Regions from separate parts of the Ureibacillus sp. FSL K6-2830 genome, predicted to be linked through region 1. Evidence: a T-box and tRNA genes for the amino acid it is inferred to sense, from the RefSeq annotation. Region 1 holds a T-box; the other holds one or more tRNA genes.
What was found. A T-box is a leader RNA that pairs with one kind of tRNA and senses whether it is charged. The one in region 1 lies ahead of NSU17_RS14475 (valine--tRNA ligase), so its partner is inferred to be a tRNA-Val.
Positions count from the first base shown of each region.

Region 2: it has a tRNA-Val gene. The T-box ahead of NSU17_RS14475 (valine--tRNA ligase) is inferred to sense a tRNA for this amino acid. The anticodon was not compared.

Region 1 covers NZ_JBBOQR010000001.1:2,914,312-2,923,187, reverse strand. Annotated here, with positions in the region: gene NSU17_RS14495 (hypothetical protein) at 37-678, opposite strand; gene NSU17_RS14490 (bifunctional folylpolyglutamate synthase/dihydrofolate synthase) at 867-2,117, opposite strand; gene NSU17_RS14485 (bifunctional folylpolyglutamate synthase/dihydrofolate synthase) at 2,101-3,405, opposite strand; gene NSU17_RS14480 (hypothetical protein) at 3,493-3,876, opposite strand; gene NSU17_RS14475 (valine--tRNA ligase) at 4,046-6,691, opposite strand; T-box leader at 6,747-6,971, opposite strand; gene NSU17_RS14465 (hypothetical protein) at 7,226-8,104, opposite strand; gene hemL (glutamate-1-semialdehyde 2,1-aminomutase) at 8,233-8,876, opposite strand, start outside.
Region 2 covers NZ_JBBOQR010000001.1:1,695,704-1,704,579, reverse strand. Annotated here, with positions in the region: rRNA gene NSU17_RS08410 (16S ribosomal RNA) at 1-973, opposite strand, end outside; tRNA gene NSU17_RS08405 (tRNA-Ala) at 1,085-1,160, opposite strand; tRNA gene NSU17_RS08400 (tRNA-Pro) at 1,172-1,248, opposite strand; tRNA gene NSU17_RS08395 (tRNA-Arg) at 1,255-1,331, opposite strand; tRNA gene NSU17_RS08390 (tRNA-Leu) at 1,348-1,436, opposite strand; tRNA gene NSU17_RS08385 (tRNA-Gly) at 1,442-1,516, opposite strand; tRNA gene NSU17_RS08380 (tRNA-Leu) at 1,534-1,618, opposite strand; tRNA gene NSU17_RS08375 (tRNA-Lys) at 1,623-1,697, opposite strand; tRNA gene NSU17_RS08370 (tRNA-Thr) at 1,702-1,777, opposite strand; tRNA gene NSU17_RS08365 (tRNA-Val) at 1,784-1,859, opposite strand; rRNA gene rrf (5S ribosomal RNA) at 1,868-1,983, opposite strand; rRNA gene NSU17_RS08355 (23S ribosomal RNA) at 2,091-5,017, opposite strand; rRNA gene NSU17_RS08350 (16S ribosomal RNA) at 5,321-6,873, opposite strand; gene lysS (lysine--tRNA ligase) at 7,474-8,876, opposite strand, start outside.

The DNA.
Region 1 (8,876 bases):
TTTAGGAAATAACAAATTTGACTGCCGTTTGTACCTTTAAAATTTAATTTTCAAACAGTCATTTTCTGTAAAATAGTGGGCTAACAGATGCATTCGAACAATTGATAAATCACTTGATATACTTGACAATGCAAAGGATATTGTCTGCCAATCGGGAGGAAAATCTTCTTTATTTTTGACACCTTCAAAATTAAATTTTGCAGGGTCATTACTTTTCAGTAAAGAAGGAAGATTTTTTAAAGCTGGTTCAGAACAACCTGCAGCGGATAATGTAAAAGGCTTGGCAAAGGAAGGAGGATCATCAGATTTCACGACCCCTTCTTTCGTAGTCGAAACACTGGACCAAACATAATAATCCCCATCAATTTCAACGACAGCGCTTGTGTTTAAACTAGCATAGCCATATACAAAATCTGTTGCAGCTTCAAAGCTTGAAAAAACTCCATGCTGATTGGCATAAAATTGCTCACTGTAGCCATCCTTCACATCTTCTTCATTCTCTTCTGTTTGTTGCGAGCTAACGGGAATTAATTCATTTTGATGTTTCTGCTCGGTATAAGTTGAATTCATGGAATTTAGTATAAGAATGAATAATAGAACACCTACAATCCCTGTAATAGAACCTAATAGAGCAGCCCTTACGATTTCTCGTCGCCCAATGATATGTGGAAATTTCATCGAATCACCCTTTTCAATTCAACAATCACCATTTCAAATCTGTAGTCGAACAATGTCTATATTATTTCATATGTTTATTTTTAATTGAAAATGATAATGGAACAAATCTAAAAGATAATTATTTGTAAGAAACCATTAGAAAAGGGTTTATCAATATAATAGAATTTCTAAGGTCTTGAGACATTAAATCATATTCTTAATTGATTGCGTATTTCTGCTAATAAATAAAGGGAACCGGTCACGAATGTAATCCCTTCAAAATTTACACTTGATTGAATAAATGGGATATAGTCTTTTAATATTACTTTTTTCTTCGCCTTTGAAAGATGCAGTAAATCTTTTGCTTTCGCTGCTCGATTATTTTGAAAATCGACAAAATAAAATTCATCGCTAATAGTTTCTAAGGAGCGCAACACTTTTTCAATATCTTTATCTGCAACCATTCCTAGAACGAAGCGAATCCTTTTATTTGGTAACTGTTGTTTAATCGTTTCGATAAGTTTCTCAATGCTAGCTGGATTATGGGCTCCATCAAAATAGACATTCGGAAACACTTGTTCAAAACGAGAAGGTAAACTTGTGCAACTCACTGCTTGTCGAACCAAATCGATCTGAACTTCAATTTGTAAGATTTTCGCCACCTCTATAAAAGCAGTAATTGCAAGTGCCATATTTTCTCCTTGGTGGGCACCTAACAACTTTCTCTTGAGTTTTTCAATTATTATTTTTTCCTTGAAATTTATATACTTTTCCCCTTGTTCATCTGCCTCAACAGTAAACGTCTCGTCATAAGCATACAAAGGTGATTGTTGAATATGGGCTTTTTGTTTCACAACAGTTAAAGCTTCTTCTGGTAATTTTCCGATCACCACAGGTTTCCCATATTTCACAATTCCTGCTTTATGCTGTGCAATTTGCTTAATCGTATGACCTAGAATTTGAGTATGCTCTAGGGCGATGCTAGTGATAATTGAAACTAATGGATTGACTACATTTGTGCTGTCTTCTAATCCGCCTAAGCCCGTTTCAAGAAGCACTAAATCTACTTGCTCATTAGCAAAATGAAGAAACGCTGCACATGTAAGGAGCTCAAAATCCGTTAATAATCCGCTGATTCCTGCGTGTTTCATTTGTTGAAAAACAACGTCCATTTGCTTTTGTGTAATCGGTTTACCGTTTATTTGAATTTGATCGTGTACATCCACCACACATGGTGACATAAATTTTCCAACGGATAGTCCATGATTTAGCGCCATTTGTTCTAAAAAGGCGATGGTTGAACCTTTTCCATTCGTACCTGCAACATGTACTACTTTAAGCTTTTCTTGTGGATTATGAAGCAATGTCAACGCTCTTTTTATCGACTCTAATCCCGGTTTTATCATACTGTCACTATGAACATTCCATCTTTCTTTATATTGTTCAAAATTGAGAATCATACGCTTCTTCCTTCATCTTTAAATATTTCCGAACTTCCGCAATGAATAAAATAGAACCTGTTATGATGAGTAATTCATCTTTCTCCAGATTCTTCAACTGCTGTTCTATAAGCATCTTCCAGTTTTCATTTACAACCTTAAAAGGATGCCCTGAACAACTTGCCAAATTCTTTGCTTTCGCAGCGCGCGGTATAGGTATCTCTGTGAAATAAATCGCTTCTGCAACTTTGTCTAACATGGAAATGCTCTCTTTATAATCTTTATCGTTCATCACAGAATAAATAAACTTATACTTATAGTCTGGAAATTGATTTATAAGAGTACCAATGAGCGCCCTAGTTCCTTCCGGATTATGAGAGCCATCTAATATAACTTGTTTACCAAACCGTTCGAAGCGCCCAGGCCAAAACGCTTTTTCTAATGCTGATTGAATGTGATGATCTGTCATATTAGAAAAACCGATGCTTCTAAGTATAGTTATTGCAGTTAATGCACAACTGGCATTTACGATTTGATGGGCACCCATCATCTTTAATGATATATCTAACTTCACATTGCCTAAATGGTACGTAAAATGCTGATTTGATGTATTCAACGTAATATTCGACACGAAAAAGTCTTCCCCATAAACAAATATAGGAGCTAGTTTTTGTTCTGCTTCGTGACGAATAATATTCATTGCTTCTTCATCCTGAACGGCGGTAACCACAGGTATATTTTTTTTAATAATCCCCGCTTTTTGATAGGCAATTTCTGTTAAAGTATCCCCAAGTATTTCAGTATGATCTAGAGATACTGTTGTAATAATAGAACATAATGGTGTGATGATATTTGTACAATCGAAACGGCCACCTATTCCAGCTTCAATAAGTGCAATATCAACTTCTTCTTCTGCAAAATACATAAACGCGATAAGTGTCATTAGTTCAAAAAAGCTAGGATAATACTCTCCCAGTTCATCAATAATTTTAAATAGCTGATTCGCAAGGGATAAAAATCGTTCATCTGGAATATCTATACCATTAATGGTGATTCGTTCATTCACCCGTTCTAAATGCGGTGATGTAAAGGTTCCTACTTTATATTGAGCATGTTGTAAAATTTCCTTTAAATAATTTAAAGTAGAACCTTTCCCATTCGAACCAGCAATATGTATAAACTTGACTTTTTCATGGGGATTGTTAATAAGTGGCAAAATTTTGTTCATTACCTGAAAAGGTTCCCCTTTATGCTTTTCAGCCTTTAAACCAAACATAAAATTCGTACATTCTTCCATTGATGTAAACAAATAACCCCGCCTCCTAACCATCATAATTTTACTCCAAAAGGAATGGCGTATCATCAAAGAAATGATTTTTGATAATAAATAAACTGCCTATGTAGATAACTCACTAGCTTGTGAGGATACATCTTTTGTTTGCGCAGATAGAATCCCTAGTCCTGTAAATATCAATCTACTTGTGCAGATAACATCCTTGCTCGTGGCTCGTGCGAGTGAATTTTTCACTTGTGCAGATAACACACTAGCTTGTGCAGTTAGATTCCACACTCGTGTAGATAACACCCCTGCTCGTGCGGTTGAATCCTCCACTTGTGCAGATAACACACTAGCTTGTGCAGTTGGATTCCACACTCGTGTAGATAACACCCCTGCTCGTGCGAGTGGATTTTCCGCTTGCGCAGATAACACACTAGCTTGTGCAGTTGGATTCCATACTCGTGTAGATAACACCCCTGCTCGTGCGGTTGAATCCTCCACTTGTGCAGATCCACTCTTGTTCGTTCACATTACACCAACTAGCTCAGATACAATTCCCTCTCGTTTGAATATATCCTTAGCTTGTACAGATTACTCCACCGGCACATGAAAAAATTCGCCAAGCCGAAAAAATACTTCAGCTTGAGCGAATTTCAAAATCAAAAAATGATTACATTTGCTTCAATTCATCCAAACGTTTTTTCACTGTATCATATTTTTCTTGATAGTCAGCAAGTTTTTCACGTTCTTTAGCAACTAGTGCTTCCGGAGCTTTTTTCACGAAGTTCTCGTTGGAAAGCTTGCCAGATACTAATTTTACTTCCTTCGCCCATTTATCTAACTCTTTTTCAAGACGTGCAATTTCTTCTTCTAAGTTAATGAGCCCTGCTAACGGCAAGAATAGCTCTGCACCTGTCACAACTGCTGTCATCGATTTTTCAGGTGTTGCAACCTGTTCCCCAATCACTAATTGTTCTGGATTACAGAACTTCTCAATATAAGCTTTATTGTCCTCTAGAATTTTTACTGTTTCCGCATCTTTCGCTTTAATAAATAAAGGAACTTTTTTGCTGATTGGCGTATTCACTTCTGCACGGATATTTCGAACTGAACGTATAATGTCCATAAGAAGTTTCATATGATTAGATTCTTCTTTGAAATTAAATTCTGGTCTTACTTTTGGCCACTCAGCAACAGTGATGGATTCTCCTTCATGTGGAAGGTGTTGCCAAATTTCTTCTGTAATGAATGGCATCATTGGATGAAGTAGGCGCATTGTATTGTCAAGCACATACGCAAGTACGGAGCGAGTTGTAAGTTTTGCCGCTTCATCGTCTCCATATAGTGGAAGCTTCGCCATTTCAATATACCATGAACAGAAGTCATCCCAAATGAAGTTGTACAATTCACGCCCAACTTCACCGAACTCATAACGTTCAGCTAAGTCTGTTACTTTTTCAATCGTTTCATTTAATCGTGTCAAAATCCATTTATCGCTAACACTCAATTCACCGGATAAATCAATTTCTTCGTATTTTAAACCGTTCATATTCATGAGTGCAAAGCGAGATGCATTCCAAATTTTATTTGCAAAATTCCAAATCGCTTCGACTTTTTCATTCGTATAACGTAAGTCTTGACCTGGTGTAGAGCCGGTTGCTAAGAAGTAGCGTAGAGAGTCTGCACCGTACTGGTCAATCACATCCATTGGGTCTACACCGTTTCCAAGGGACTTACTCATTTTACGTCCTTCCCCGTCACGAACTAAGCCATGAATGAGCACGTCTTTAAATGGGCGGTTTCCTGTAAATTCGAGCCCTTGGAAAATCATGCGGGATACCCAGAAGAAGATGATGTCATAACCTGTAACGAGCGTATTTGTTGGATAATAGCGTTGATATAATTCATGATGTGTATCCGGCCAACCCATTGTTGAGAATGGCCATAATGCACTAGAGAACCACGTATCTAATACGTCCGGATCTTGCGTCCAATTTTCCGCATCTTTAGGTGGTTCTTTTCCAACATAAATTTCACCCGTTTCATTATGATACCAAGCAGGAATTTGATGGCCCCACCAAAGCTGACGAGAAATACACCAGTCTTTAATATTTTCCATCCAATGAATATACGTATTTTCAAAGCGTGGTGGAACAAAATTCACTTTATTTTCTTCATCTTGTTGAAGTTTTAATGCCGCTTCTGCAAGAGGCTTCATTTTTACGAACCATTGTTTAGATAAATAAGGCTCGACTATTGCCCCAGAACGCTCAGAGTGTCCAACGGAATGCGTATGTTCCTCAATTTTTATTAAGTAGCCTTGTTGTTTTAAGTCTTCCACAATTTGCTTGCGGCATTCAAATCGGTCTAAACCTTGATATTTGCCAGCATTTTCGTTCATTGTACCGTCTTCATTCATTACTAAAATTCGTTCTAAATTGTGACGGTTTCCTACTTCAAAGTCATTTGGATCATGGGCTGGTGTAATTTTCACAACACCTGTACCAAATTCCATATCCACATATTCATCTGCTACGATTGGAATTTCACGATTGACAAGCGGTAAGATTACTGTTTTGCCGATGTACGGTTTATAACGTTCATCTTCAGGATGAACAGCTACAGCAGTATCCCCAAGCATTGTTTCAGGTCGTGTAGTAGCAACTTCCAAATAACCTGAGCCGTCCGCAAGCGGATATTTCATATGATAGAAGGCACCAGGGATTTCTTTATAAATTACTTCGATATCTGATAAAGCAGTTTTTGCTTCCGGGTCCCAGTTGATGATGCGTTCGCCGCGATAAATGTATCCTTTTTCATAAAGACGTACGAACACTTCTTTTACAGCATCAGATAAACCTTCATCCAATGTGAAACGCTCTTTTGTATAGTCCAATGACAATCCTAATTTTGCCCATTGTTCACGAATATGGCTAGCATATTCTTCCTTCCATTCCCACGTTTTTTCAAGGAATTTTTCACGACCCAAATCGTAGCGACTTTTTCCTTCTTCACGCAACTTCGCTTCTACTTTTGCTTGTGTTGCAATTCCAGCATGGTCCATACCTGGAAGCCATAATGCATCATATCCTTGCATCCGTTTCATGCGAATAATAATATCTTGCAATGTTGTATCCCAAGCGTGACCAAGATGCAGTTTTCCTGTTACGTTTGGTGGTGGAATAACAATGGAATATGGTTTTTTGTCACTATTTGGATCTGCTTCGAAAAATTTCCCTTCTAGCCACCATTTATAACGACCTTGTTCAACTGAATTTGGATCGTACTTAGTTGGCATTGTCACGTTTTCTGACATGAATGTTCCTCCTTTAGTTGATTGAATTTTGGCAAAATAAAAAACTCCTTATCCCAAAAAGGACGAAGGAGTTTCGCGGTACCACCTTTTTTCCATTTAGACAATAAATGTCTAAATAGCGCTCATCTCGATAACGGTGTTCAACCGACTTTTACTACTTCAATTTCATAAAAGTTGCTCCATGGCTACCTTCAAATGCGTGCATGCGGAAACTTTTCAGCTACCGTTTCCTCTCTTTAGCATGCAACATCATTTTACTCTTCCAATTCATCGCATCAATGTGTATTCAACTGCTTAAATCATTGTATAAAATTTAGCAGCAGTTTTCAAGTTTGAAGGAAATGAAAGGAGTGATTTCCATGTCATTATTCCACAAAAGACGAAAAAGTTATAATCCTTGGTTATTACCACCTTGGCTTCGAAAAATACGTTTTTTTGCAAAAAGCATTTGTATCCCAATTACAATTTTTCAAGCTATTCGCGTCGTTTTTATTCCTACGACAGGTGATGTATTACTGCTATTTCTACTTGCCCTCATTTCATGGTTGTTATGGACGGATATGATCTAAATTTCAATACGCTATAATTTTCAGAAAGCTCATTATAGAAGTCATCTGAATCAGAAGGAAGCTTAAACTTTTCATCAATGAATAGTTTACTAGATGATTCATTAACTAATTTTACTTCTTCCGTTTCTTTTCGAATTTTTTTTGCTTCTTCCACAAAGTTATATTCTTCAGGTGGTTCTACGGAAATGGACGGATTTTCATGTAGAGTAAATTCATCAGAATCCTGTAATCGTTGATTTTCATTCATTTTCGACGAATGGTCAGTAGTTTCAATCGTTCTTTGGGTTGTTTGTTGCAATGGTTCATTTACTAGTGGATGTTCTAATGTAGATGGCGGCTGGTCAGTTTTGGCTCTTTCTAATACTTCTCCTGTATTAGCCGCCACAACGGCTACTCGTTCAGCTACCTTCTCTTCAGATTCTACTTGGAATAATGCACCTACTACCGGTTCATCAAATGTGCATTTTACTTCCCATTTAAACGTACAGCTTGAGCCATCATATACAAAAAAGGATATATCATCAACAAGCAATTCTGGTCGACAATCTTTTGCAACTTTCTCACGAGGTAAATCAACTTCTAAAGGCAATGCGTATTCAAAGTAACCTTCATCACCTTTTAAATCTAAATGTTCAATTAACGTACCTTCGCTATAATCTGGCTTTATTTTTGGATTAAACTTCACTGTTGCTTTAATATGATAAATGCCTGTTAAACGAAGAGATTCTTCTAATTCTGTTTGTTGCCAACGCGGGATGACTTGGACCGAAACAACTTCTTCTACAATCCCATAAGCTTCTGGAAAAATAAATTGCGTCATCATTTCCCAATTGATTTTTGCCATATGTTTCCCTCCCGTAATACTCTATGCCCGAGAATCGGAAGTATGATTAAAGAATTAAAAATCCCTCATTACTTTATAAAATAAAAAAGAGTGTCTCTTCCTTATCAACGGAAAAGACACTCTAATTATTATCGAGCTAATTTTGCAAATACTTTGTGGAATGCATCTACCGTTTTTGCGATATGTTCTTCCGTATGTGCAGTTGAAATAAACAATCCTTCAAATTGGGAAGGTGGTAAGTATATTCCTTCTTCGAGCATGAGTCGATAGAACTCAGCAAATAATGTTAAATCGGAAGTTTGGGCAGATTTAAAATCAACTACATCTTCATTTGTTAAGAATAATCCAATCATACTTCCCGCGCGATTTATTGTATGCGGAATGTTATATTTTGTTGCCGCTTCACGAATTCCAGCTTCTAATTGGTCACCTAATTTTTTAAAGTAGTCATAAGATTCAGGTGTTAAACGGGATAATGTTTCAATTCCAGCAGTCATCGCGAGAGGGTTACCTGATAATGTTCCTGCTTGATACACTGGTCCACTTGGCGCAACCTTTTCCATGATTTCCCGCTTACCAGCATAAGCACCTACAGGAAGTCCGCCTCCCACAACTTTTCCAAGGCATGTTAAATCTGGATCAATGCCATAGTAACCTTGAGCGCAGTGATAATCGACGCGGAATCCTGTCATCACTTCATCAAAAATAAGCAAAGCACCATATTGTTTCGTAATTTCACGTAAACCTTCTAAAAATCCTCGTTTCGGTGGAA
Region 2 (8,876 bases), 1.2 Mb from region 1:
TCGAATTAAACCACATGCTCCACCGCTTGTGCGGGCCCCCGTCAATTCCTTTGAGTTTCAGTCTTGCGACCGTACTCCCCAGGCGGAGTGCTTAATGCGTTAGCTGCAGCACTAAGGGGTGGAAACCCCCTAACACTTAGCACTCATCGTTTACGGCGTGGACTACCAGGGTATCTAATCCTGTTTGCTCCCCACGCTTTCGCGCCTCAGCGTCAGTTACAGGCCAGGAAGCCGCCTTCGCCACTGGTGTTCCTCCATATCTCTACGCATTTCACCGCTACACATGGAATTCCGCTTCCCTCTCCTGCACTCAAGTCTCCCAGTTTCCAATGACCCTCCCCGGTTAAGCCGGGGGCTTTCACATCAGACTTAAGAAACCGCCTGCGCGCGCTTTACGCCCAATAATTCCGGACAACGCTTGCCACCTACGTATTACCGCGGCTGCTGGCACGTAGTTAGCCGTGGCTTTCTAGTAAGGTACCGTCAAGGTGCAGCCAGTTACTACTGCACTTGTTCTTCCCTTACAACAGAGCTTTACGATCCGAAGACCTTCTTCGCTCACGCGGCGTTGCTCCATCAGGCTTTCGCCCATTGTGGAAGATTCCCTACTGCTGCCTCCCGTAGGAGTCTGGGCCGTGTCTCAGTCCCAGTGTGGCCGATCACCCTCTCAGGTCGGCTACGCATCGTCGCCTTGGTAGGCCGTTACCCCACCAACAAGCTAATGCGCCGCGGGCCCATCCTATAGTGATAGCAGAACCATCTTTCAACATCAAAGCATGCACTTTGATGTGTTATCCGGTATTAGCACGCGTTTCCGCGAGTTATCCCAGTCTATAGGGCAGGTTACCCACGTGTTACTCACCCGTCCGCCGCTAACCTCATGAAAGCTAGGCTTTCAATTGGTTCGCTCGACTTGCATGTATTAGGCACGCCGCCAGCGTTCGTCCTGAGCCAGGATCAAACTCTCCATAAAAGAAAATTTGATTTGCTCAAAAATTGAATGTCCGAATCTAGTTTGTCAACGAGGGTTAACAACTAGATAATTTATTACATTAACGTTTTGTTGTTCAGTTTTCAAGGTTCATGGTGGAGCATAGCGGGATCGAACCGCTGACCTCCTGCGTGCAAGGCAGGCGCTCTCCCAGCTGAGCTAATGCCCCAATATAATGTATGGTCGGGAAGACAGGATTCGAACCTGCGACCCCTTGGTCCCAAACCAAGTGCTCTACCAAGCTGAGCTACTTCCCGATTTTATGGCGCGCCAGGCAGGAGTCGAACCCACAACCTTCTGATCCGTAGTCAGACGCTCTATCCAATTGAGCTACTGGCGCTAACTTCTATTTTACATGGTGCCGAGGACCGGAGTCGAACCGGTACGGTAGTCACCTACCGCAGGATTTTAAGTCCTGTGCGTCTGCCAATTCCGCCACCCCGGCATTATTGGAGCGGAAGACGGGGTTCGAACCCGCGACCCCCACCTTGGCAAGGTGGTGTTCTACCACTGAACTACTTCCGCAATAATTATATTTTAAATGGTGCGGGTGGAGGGAGTCGAACCCCCACGCCGTGAGGCGCTAGATCCTAAGTCTAGTGCGTCTGCCAATTCCGCCACACCCGCAAAATGGTGAGCCATGAAGGACTTGAACCTTCGACCCTCTGATTAAAAGTCAGATGCTCTACCACTGAGCTAATGGCTCATGATGGTGCCGGCGAAAGGAATCGAACCCTCAACCTACTGATTACAAGTCAGTTGCTCTGCCAATTGAGCTACACCGGCATGATATGGTGGAGGATGACGGGATCGAACCGCCGACCCCCTGCTTGTAAGGCAGGTGCTCTCCCAGCTGAGCTAATCCTCCATATATTAGCCTAGCAACGTCCTACTCTCACAAGGGGAAGCCCCTTACTACCATCGGCGCTAAAGAGCTTAACTTCCGTGTTCGGTATGGGAACGGGTGTATCCTCTTTGCCATCGTCACTAGACTATTTGTTTTGAGACAAGAACTATTATATCACTTAATCAAAGAATTGCAAGTGTTTTTTTAAAATAATTTTTGTTCTCTCAAAACTGGATAACGACATTGAAATGATTGGTTAAGTCCTCGATCGATTAGTATCCGTCAGCTCCACACGTCACCGTGCTTCCACCTCGGACCTATCTACCTCATCGTCTTTGAGGGATCTTACTTGCTTATGCAATGGGAAATCTCATCTTGAGGGGGGCTTCATGCTTAGATGCTTTCAGCACTTATCCCGTCCACACATAGCTACCCAGCGGTGCCTTTGGCAAGACAACTGGTACACCAGCGGTGTGTCCATCCCGGTCCTCTCGTACTAAGGACAGCTCCTCTCAAATTTCCTACGCCCACGACGGATAGGGACCGAACTGTCTCACGACGTTCTGAACCCAGCTCGCGTACCGCTTTAATGGGCGAACAGCCCAACCCTTGGGACCGACTACAGCCCCAGGATGCGATGAGCCGACATCGAGGTGCCAAACCTCCCCGTCGATGTGGACTCTTGGGGGAGATAAGCCTGTTATCCCCGGGGTAGCTTTTATCCGTTGAGCGATGGCCCTTCCATGCGGAACCACCGGATCACTAAGCCCGTCTTTCGACCCTGCTCGACTTGTAGGTCTCGCAGTCAAGCTCCCTTATGCCTTTACACTCTGCGAATGATTTCCAACCATTCTGAGGGAACCTTTGGGCGCCTCCGTTACCTTTTAGGAGGCGACCGCCCCAGTCAAACTGTCCACCTGACACTGTCTCCCAAGCCGATCAGGCTTGCGGGTTAGAATTTCAGTACAACCAGGGTAGTATCCCAAGGGCGCCTCCAGGGAAGCTGGCGCTCCCCCTTCTACGGCTCCTACCTATCCTGTACAAGTTGCACCGAAATTCAATATCAGGTTACAGTAAAGCTCCACGGGGTCTTTCCGTCCTGTCGCGGGTAACCTGCATCTTCACAGGTACTATAATTTCACCGAGTCTCTCGTTGAGACAGTGCCCAGATCGTTACGCCTTTCGTGCGGGTCGGAACTTACCCGACAAGGAATTTCGCTACCTTAGGACCGTTATAGTTACGGCCGCCGTTTACTGGGGCTTCAATTCGGAGCTTCGCTTGCGCTAACTCCTCCTCTTAACCTTCCAGCACCGGGCAGGCGTCAGCCCCTATACTTCACCTTACGGTTTTGCAGAGACCTGTGTTTTTGCTAAACAGTCGCCTGGGCCTATTCACTGCGGCTCATCAGGGCTTGCACCCCAATGAGCACCCCTTCTCCCGAAGTTACGGGGTCATTTTGCCGAGTTCCTTAACGAGAGTTCTCTCGCTCACCTTAGGATTCTCTCCTCGACTACCTGTGTCGGTTTGCGGTACGGGCACCTCCCGCCTCGCTAGAGGCTTTTCTTGGCAGTGTGAAATCAGGAACTTCGCGCATAACGCGCTCCCCATCACAGCTCGGCGTATTAGGAAGCGGATTTGCCTACTTCCACGCCTTGCTGCTTGGACACGCTCGACCAACGGCGTGCATTCCCTATCCTCCTGCGTCCCCCCATCACTCAAACGGCGGGGAGGTGGTACAGGAATATCAACCTGTTGTCCATCGTCTACGCCTTTCGGCCTCGACTTAGGTCCCGACTAACCCTGAGCGGACGAGCCTTCCTCAGGAAACCTTAGTCATTCGGTGGATGGGATTCTCACCCATCTTTCGCTACTCATACCGGCATTCTCACTTCTAAGCGCTCCACCAGTCCTTCCGGTCTGACTTCGACGCACTTAGAACGCTCTCCTACCACTCGTGCAACGCACGAATCCACAGCTTCGGTGAATCGTTTAGCCCCGATACATTTTCGGCGCAGCGTCACTCGACCAGTGAGCTATTACGCACTCTTTAAATGATGGCTGCTTCTAAGCCAACATCCTGGTTGTCTAAGCAACGCCACATCCTTTTCCACTTAACGATTACTTTGGGACCTTAGCTGGTGGTCTGGGCTGTTTCCCTTTTGACCACGGATCTTATCACTCGTAGTCTGACTCCCGTGTATAAATAGCTGGCATTCGGAGTTTGTCTGAATTCGGTAACCCGAGGTGGGCCCCTAGTCCAAACAGTGCTCTACCTCCAGTATTCTTCACACGAGGCTAGCCCTAAAGCTATTTCGGAGAGAACCAGCTATCTCCAAGTTCGATTGGAATTTCTCCGCTACCCACACCTCATCCCCGCACTTTTCAACGTGCGTGGGTTCGGGCCTCCAGTGAGTGTTACCTCACCTTCACCCTGGACATGGGTAGATCACCTGGTTTCGGGTCTACGACCACGTACTCAAAACGCCCTATTCAGACTCGCTTTCGCTGCGGCTCCGCATTTTCTGCTTAACCTTGCACGTAATCGTAACTCGCCGGTTCATTCTACAAAAGGCACGCCATCACCCGTTAACGGGCTCTGACTACTTGTAGGCACACGGTTTCAGGTTCTCTTTCACTCCCCTCCCGGGGTGCTTTTCACCTTTCCCTCACGGTACTGGTTCACTATCGGTCACTAGGGAGTATTTAGCCTTGGGAGATGGTCCTCCCGGATTCCGACGGAATTTCACGTGTTCCGCCGTACTCAGGATCCACTCAGGAGAGGATGGATTTTCGACTACAGGGCTTTTACCTTCTCTGGCCGTCCTTTCCAGAACGGTTCGTCTAACCCATCCTTTTGTAACTCCGTATAGAGTGTCCTACAACCCCAAGAGGCAAGCCTCTTGGTTTGGGCTGTTCCCGTTTCGCTCGCCGCTACTCAGGGAATCGATTTTTCTTTCTTCTCCTCCAGGTACTTAGATGTTTCAGTTCCCTGGGTGTGCCTTCTTAACGCTATGGATTCACGTTAAGATACTGTTCCATTACGAACAGTGGGTTCCCCCATTCGGAAATCTCCGGATCAAAGCTTACTTACAGCTCCCCGAAGCATATCGGTGTTAGTCCCGTCCTTCATCGGCTCCTAGTGCCAAGGCATCCACCGTGCGCCCTTAACAACTTAACCTTTACGGTTTTCGATACGCTGCGCAATACTTCGTCAATTTCGCTCGTTCGAATCCTCATGTACGCATATAGTACACTCCGGTTCTCACTCGCTCATTCCCTTGTCTTGCTTGCGTCTCGCAACCCTTACGGCTTTAATCCACGTCGCATTTACGTCGTGTTAGCCTAGTTGTTTGCGCTTTACAGTAAATTGCTTGCTTTCAATGTCGTTTATCCAGTTTTCAAAGAACAACACTATAACTTTGAAGGTCATAAACCTTCAAAACTGAACACAAAACGCTAATGCTTCCGTAAATATCCTTAGAAAGGAGGTGATCCAGCCGCACCTTCCGATACGGCTACCTTGTTACGACTTCACCCCAATCATCTGTCCCACCTTCGGCGGCTGGCTCCCGAAAGGGTTACCTCACCGACTTCGGGTGTTACAGACTCTCGTGGTGTGACGGGCGGTGTGTACAAGGCCCGGGAACGTATTCACCGCGGCATGCTGATCCGCGATTACTAGCGATTCCGGCTTCATGCAGGCGAGTTGCAGCCTGCAATCCGAACTGAGAACGGTTTTTTCGGATTGGCTCCGTCTCGCGACTTCGCGACCGTTTGTACCGTCCATTGTAGCACGTGTGTAGCCCAGGTCATAAGGGGCATGATGATTTGACGTCATCCCCACCTTCCTCCGTATTTGTACGGCAGTCTCCTTAGAGTGCCCAACTGAATGATGGCAACTAAGGACAAGGGTTGCGCTCGTTGCGGGACTTAACCCAACATCTCACGACACGAGCTGACGACAACCATGCACCACCTGTCACCGCTGTCCCCGAAGGGAAGGCTATGTCTCCATAGCGGTCAGCGGGATGTCAAGACCTGGTAAGGTTCTTCGCGTTGCTTCGAATTAAACCACATGCTCCACCGCTTGTGCGGGCCCCCGTCAATTCCTTTGAGTTTCAGTCTTGCGACCGTACTCCCCAGGCGGAGTGCTTAATGCGTTAGCTGCAGCACTAAGGGGTGGAAACCCCCTAACACTTAGCACTCATCGTTTACGGCGTGGACTACCAGGGTATCTAATCCTGTTTGCTCCCCACGCTTTCGCGCCTCAGCGTCAGTTACAGGCCAGGAAGCCGCCTTCGCCACTGGTGTTCCTCCATATCTCTACGCATTTCACCGCTACACATGGAATTCCGCTTCCCTCTCCTGCACTCAAGTCTCCCAGTTTCCAATGACCCTCCCCGGTTAAGCCGGGGGCTTTCACATCAGACTTAAGAAACCGCCTGCGCGCGCTTTACGCCCAATAATTCCGGACAACGCTTGCCACCTACGTATTACCGCGGCTGCTGGCACGTAGTTAGCCGTGGCTTTCTAGTAAGGTACCGTCAAGGTGCAGCCAGTTACTACTGCACTTGTTCTTCCCTTACAACAGAGCTTTACGATCCGAAGACCTTCTTCGCTCACGCGGCGTTGCTCCATCAGGCTTTCGCCCATTGTGGAAGATTCCCTACTGCTGCCTCCCGTAGGAGTCTGGGCCGTGTCTCAGTCCCAGTGTGGCCGATCACCCTCTCAGGTCGGCTACGCATCGTCGCCTTGGTAGGCCGTTACCCCACCAACAAGCTAATGCGCCGCGGGCCCATCCTATAGTGATAGCAGAACCATCTTTCAACATCAAAGCATGCACTTTGATGTGTTATCCGGTATTAGCACGCGTTTCCGCGAGTTATCCCAGTCTATAGGGCAGGTTACCCACGTGTTACTCACCCGTCCGCCGCTAACCTCATGAAAGCTAGGCTTTCAATTGGTTCGCTCGACTTGCATGTATTAGGCACGCCGCCAGCGTTCGTCCTGAGCCAGGATCAAACTCTCCATAAAAGAAAATTTGATTTGCTCAAAAATTGAATGTCCGAATCTAGTTTGTTAACGAGGGTTAACAACTAGATAATTTATTGCATTAACGTTTTGTTGTTCAGTTTTCAAGGTTCATTTTTCTTTTTTTTGAAACAACTCTTTTATTATATCGTTTGTTATTTTTTTCGTCAACAACTTTTTTGGAGTTTTTTCATTTTTTATCACTTTCGTTAAGAGCTCTATTAGAATTACTTTCTCTTAGCGACAGCTTTTATATATTATCACCTTACCTAATCAAATGTCAACATATTTTTCAACATTTTTTTGTCTAGCGTTATAAATTATTTTACATTTAATTTTTTTATTGTTTGAAAACAATATCCCCTTATATCATTCAACTAAAAATGATATAAGTTCTCTAAATAAAATCAAATAATGTAAAACTCCCTCACTATTCTGATGTAAGAAAAGAATTAGAACAATAACCACAGATTTAGGAATACAAAAAATTACGTTGAATGAAAGCGATTAAAGATTTCATCTTTCATGTCTATAAAAAGTTGGCTGTCTAGAGATTTTCTAGACAGCCATAGATTGAACTAATGATTTTCTATAACCAGCTAATTAATCTCTTGGACGCATTGTTGGGAATAATAATACGTCACGAATGGATTGAGAATTGGTTAATAACATAACTAATCGGTCAATACCGATACCTAATCCACCTGTAGGAGGCATTCCATATTCTAAAGCTTCGATGAAATCTTCATCCATATCATGTGCTTCGTCATTTCCTGCTTCTTTTTCAGCTAGTTGCGCTTCAAAACGTTCGCGTTGATCGATTGGATCGTTCAATTCTGTAAACGCATTTGCATGTTCACGACGAACGATAAATAATTCAAAACGGTCTGTGAAGCGTTCATCTTCTGGATTTTTCTTTGCTAATGGCGAAATTTCAACAGGATGTCCGTAAACGAATGTTGGTTGTACTAATGTTTCCTCTACTTTTTGCTCGAAAAACTCGTTAATGATGTGTCCCACTTCATGCATTTCTTGAATTTCCACACCATGTTCTTTCGCTAAACTTCTCGCTTCTTCTAATGTCATAGGTTGCCAGAAGTCTACCCCGGTTACTTCCTTAATTGCATCAACCATATGCACTCGTTTCCATCCTGGTGAAAGGTCTATTTCTTCTTCACCGTATTGGATTTTCGTTGTACCAAGCACCTCTTGTGCTACATGAGAAATTAAATTTTCTGTCAATTCCATAATATCTCGGTAATCTAAATATGCACCGTATAGCTCTAATAATGTAAATTCTGGATTGTGACGTGTTGAAATACCTTCATTTCGGAACACTCGTCCTATTTCATATACTTTTTCGAGTCCGCCAACAATTAAACGTTTTAAATGCAATTCTAATGCAATACGTAAATATAGATCCATATCTAATGCGTTATGATGCGTAATGAATGGTCGAGCAGCTGCCCCTCCAGCAACAGTGTGTAAAATTGGCGTCTCTACTTCCAAATAACCTTGTCCATCTAAATAGTTTCGAATAGAACGAATAATTTTTGAACGAGTAATAAACGTCTCTTTGCTATCAGCATTCGTCATCAAGTCTAAGTAACGTTGACGATAACGTTGTTCAACATCTTGCAATCCATGGAATTTTTCAGGCATTGGGCGCAGTGATTTCGTTAAGAAAGTAAATTCGTTTGCTTTTACGGAAAGCTCTCCTGCATTTGTTCTGAAAACAACCCCGCGGATGCCCACGATATCTCCTAAATCTGCATGTTTAAATAAATCGTATGCTTCATCGCCTACTCGGTCTTGACGAACATAAATTTGAATCTGGCCAGCCAAATCTTGAATGTGAGCAAAACCAGCTTTTCCTTTTCCACGTTTTGTCATAATACGACCTGCGATGACTACTTCATCATTTTTTTCTTCCAGCTCTTCTTTCGTAAATACATCAAATTGTTCGAAAACATCTGAAGACAAGTGTGTGCGCTCGAAACGTTGGC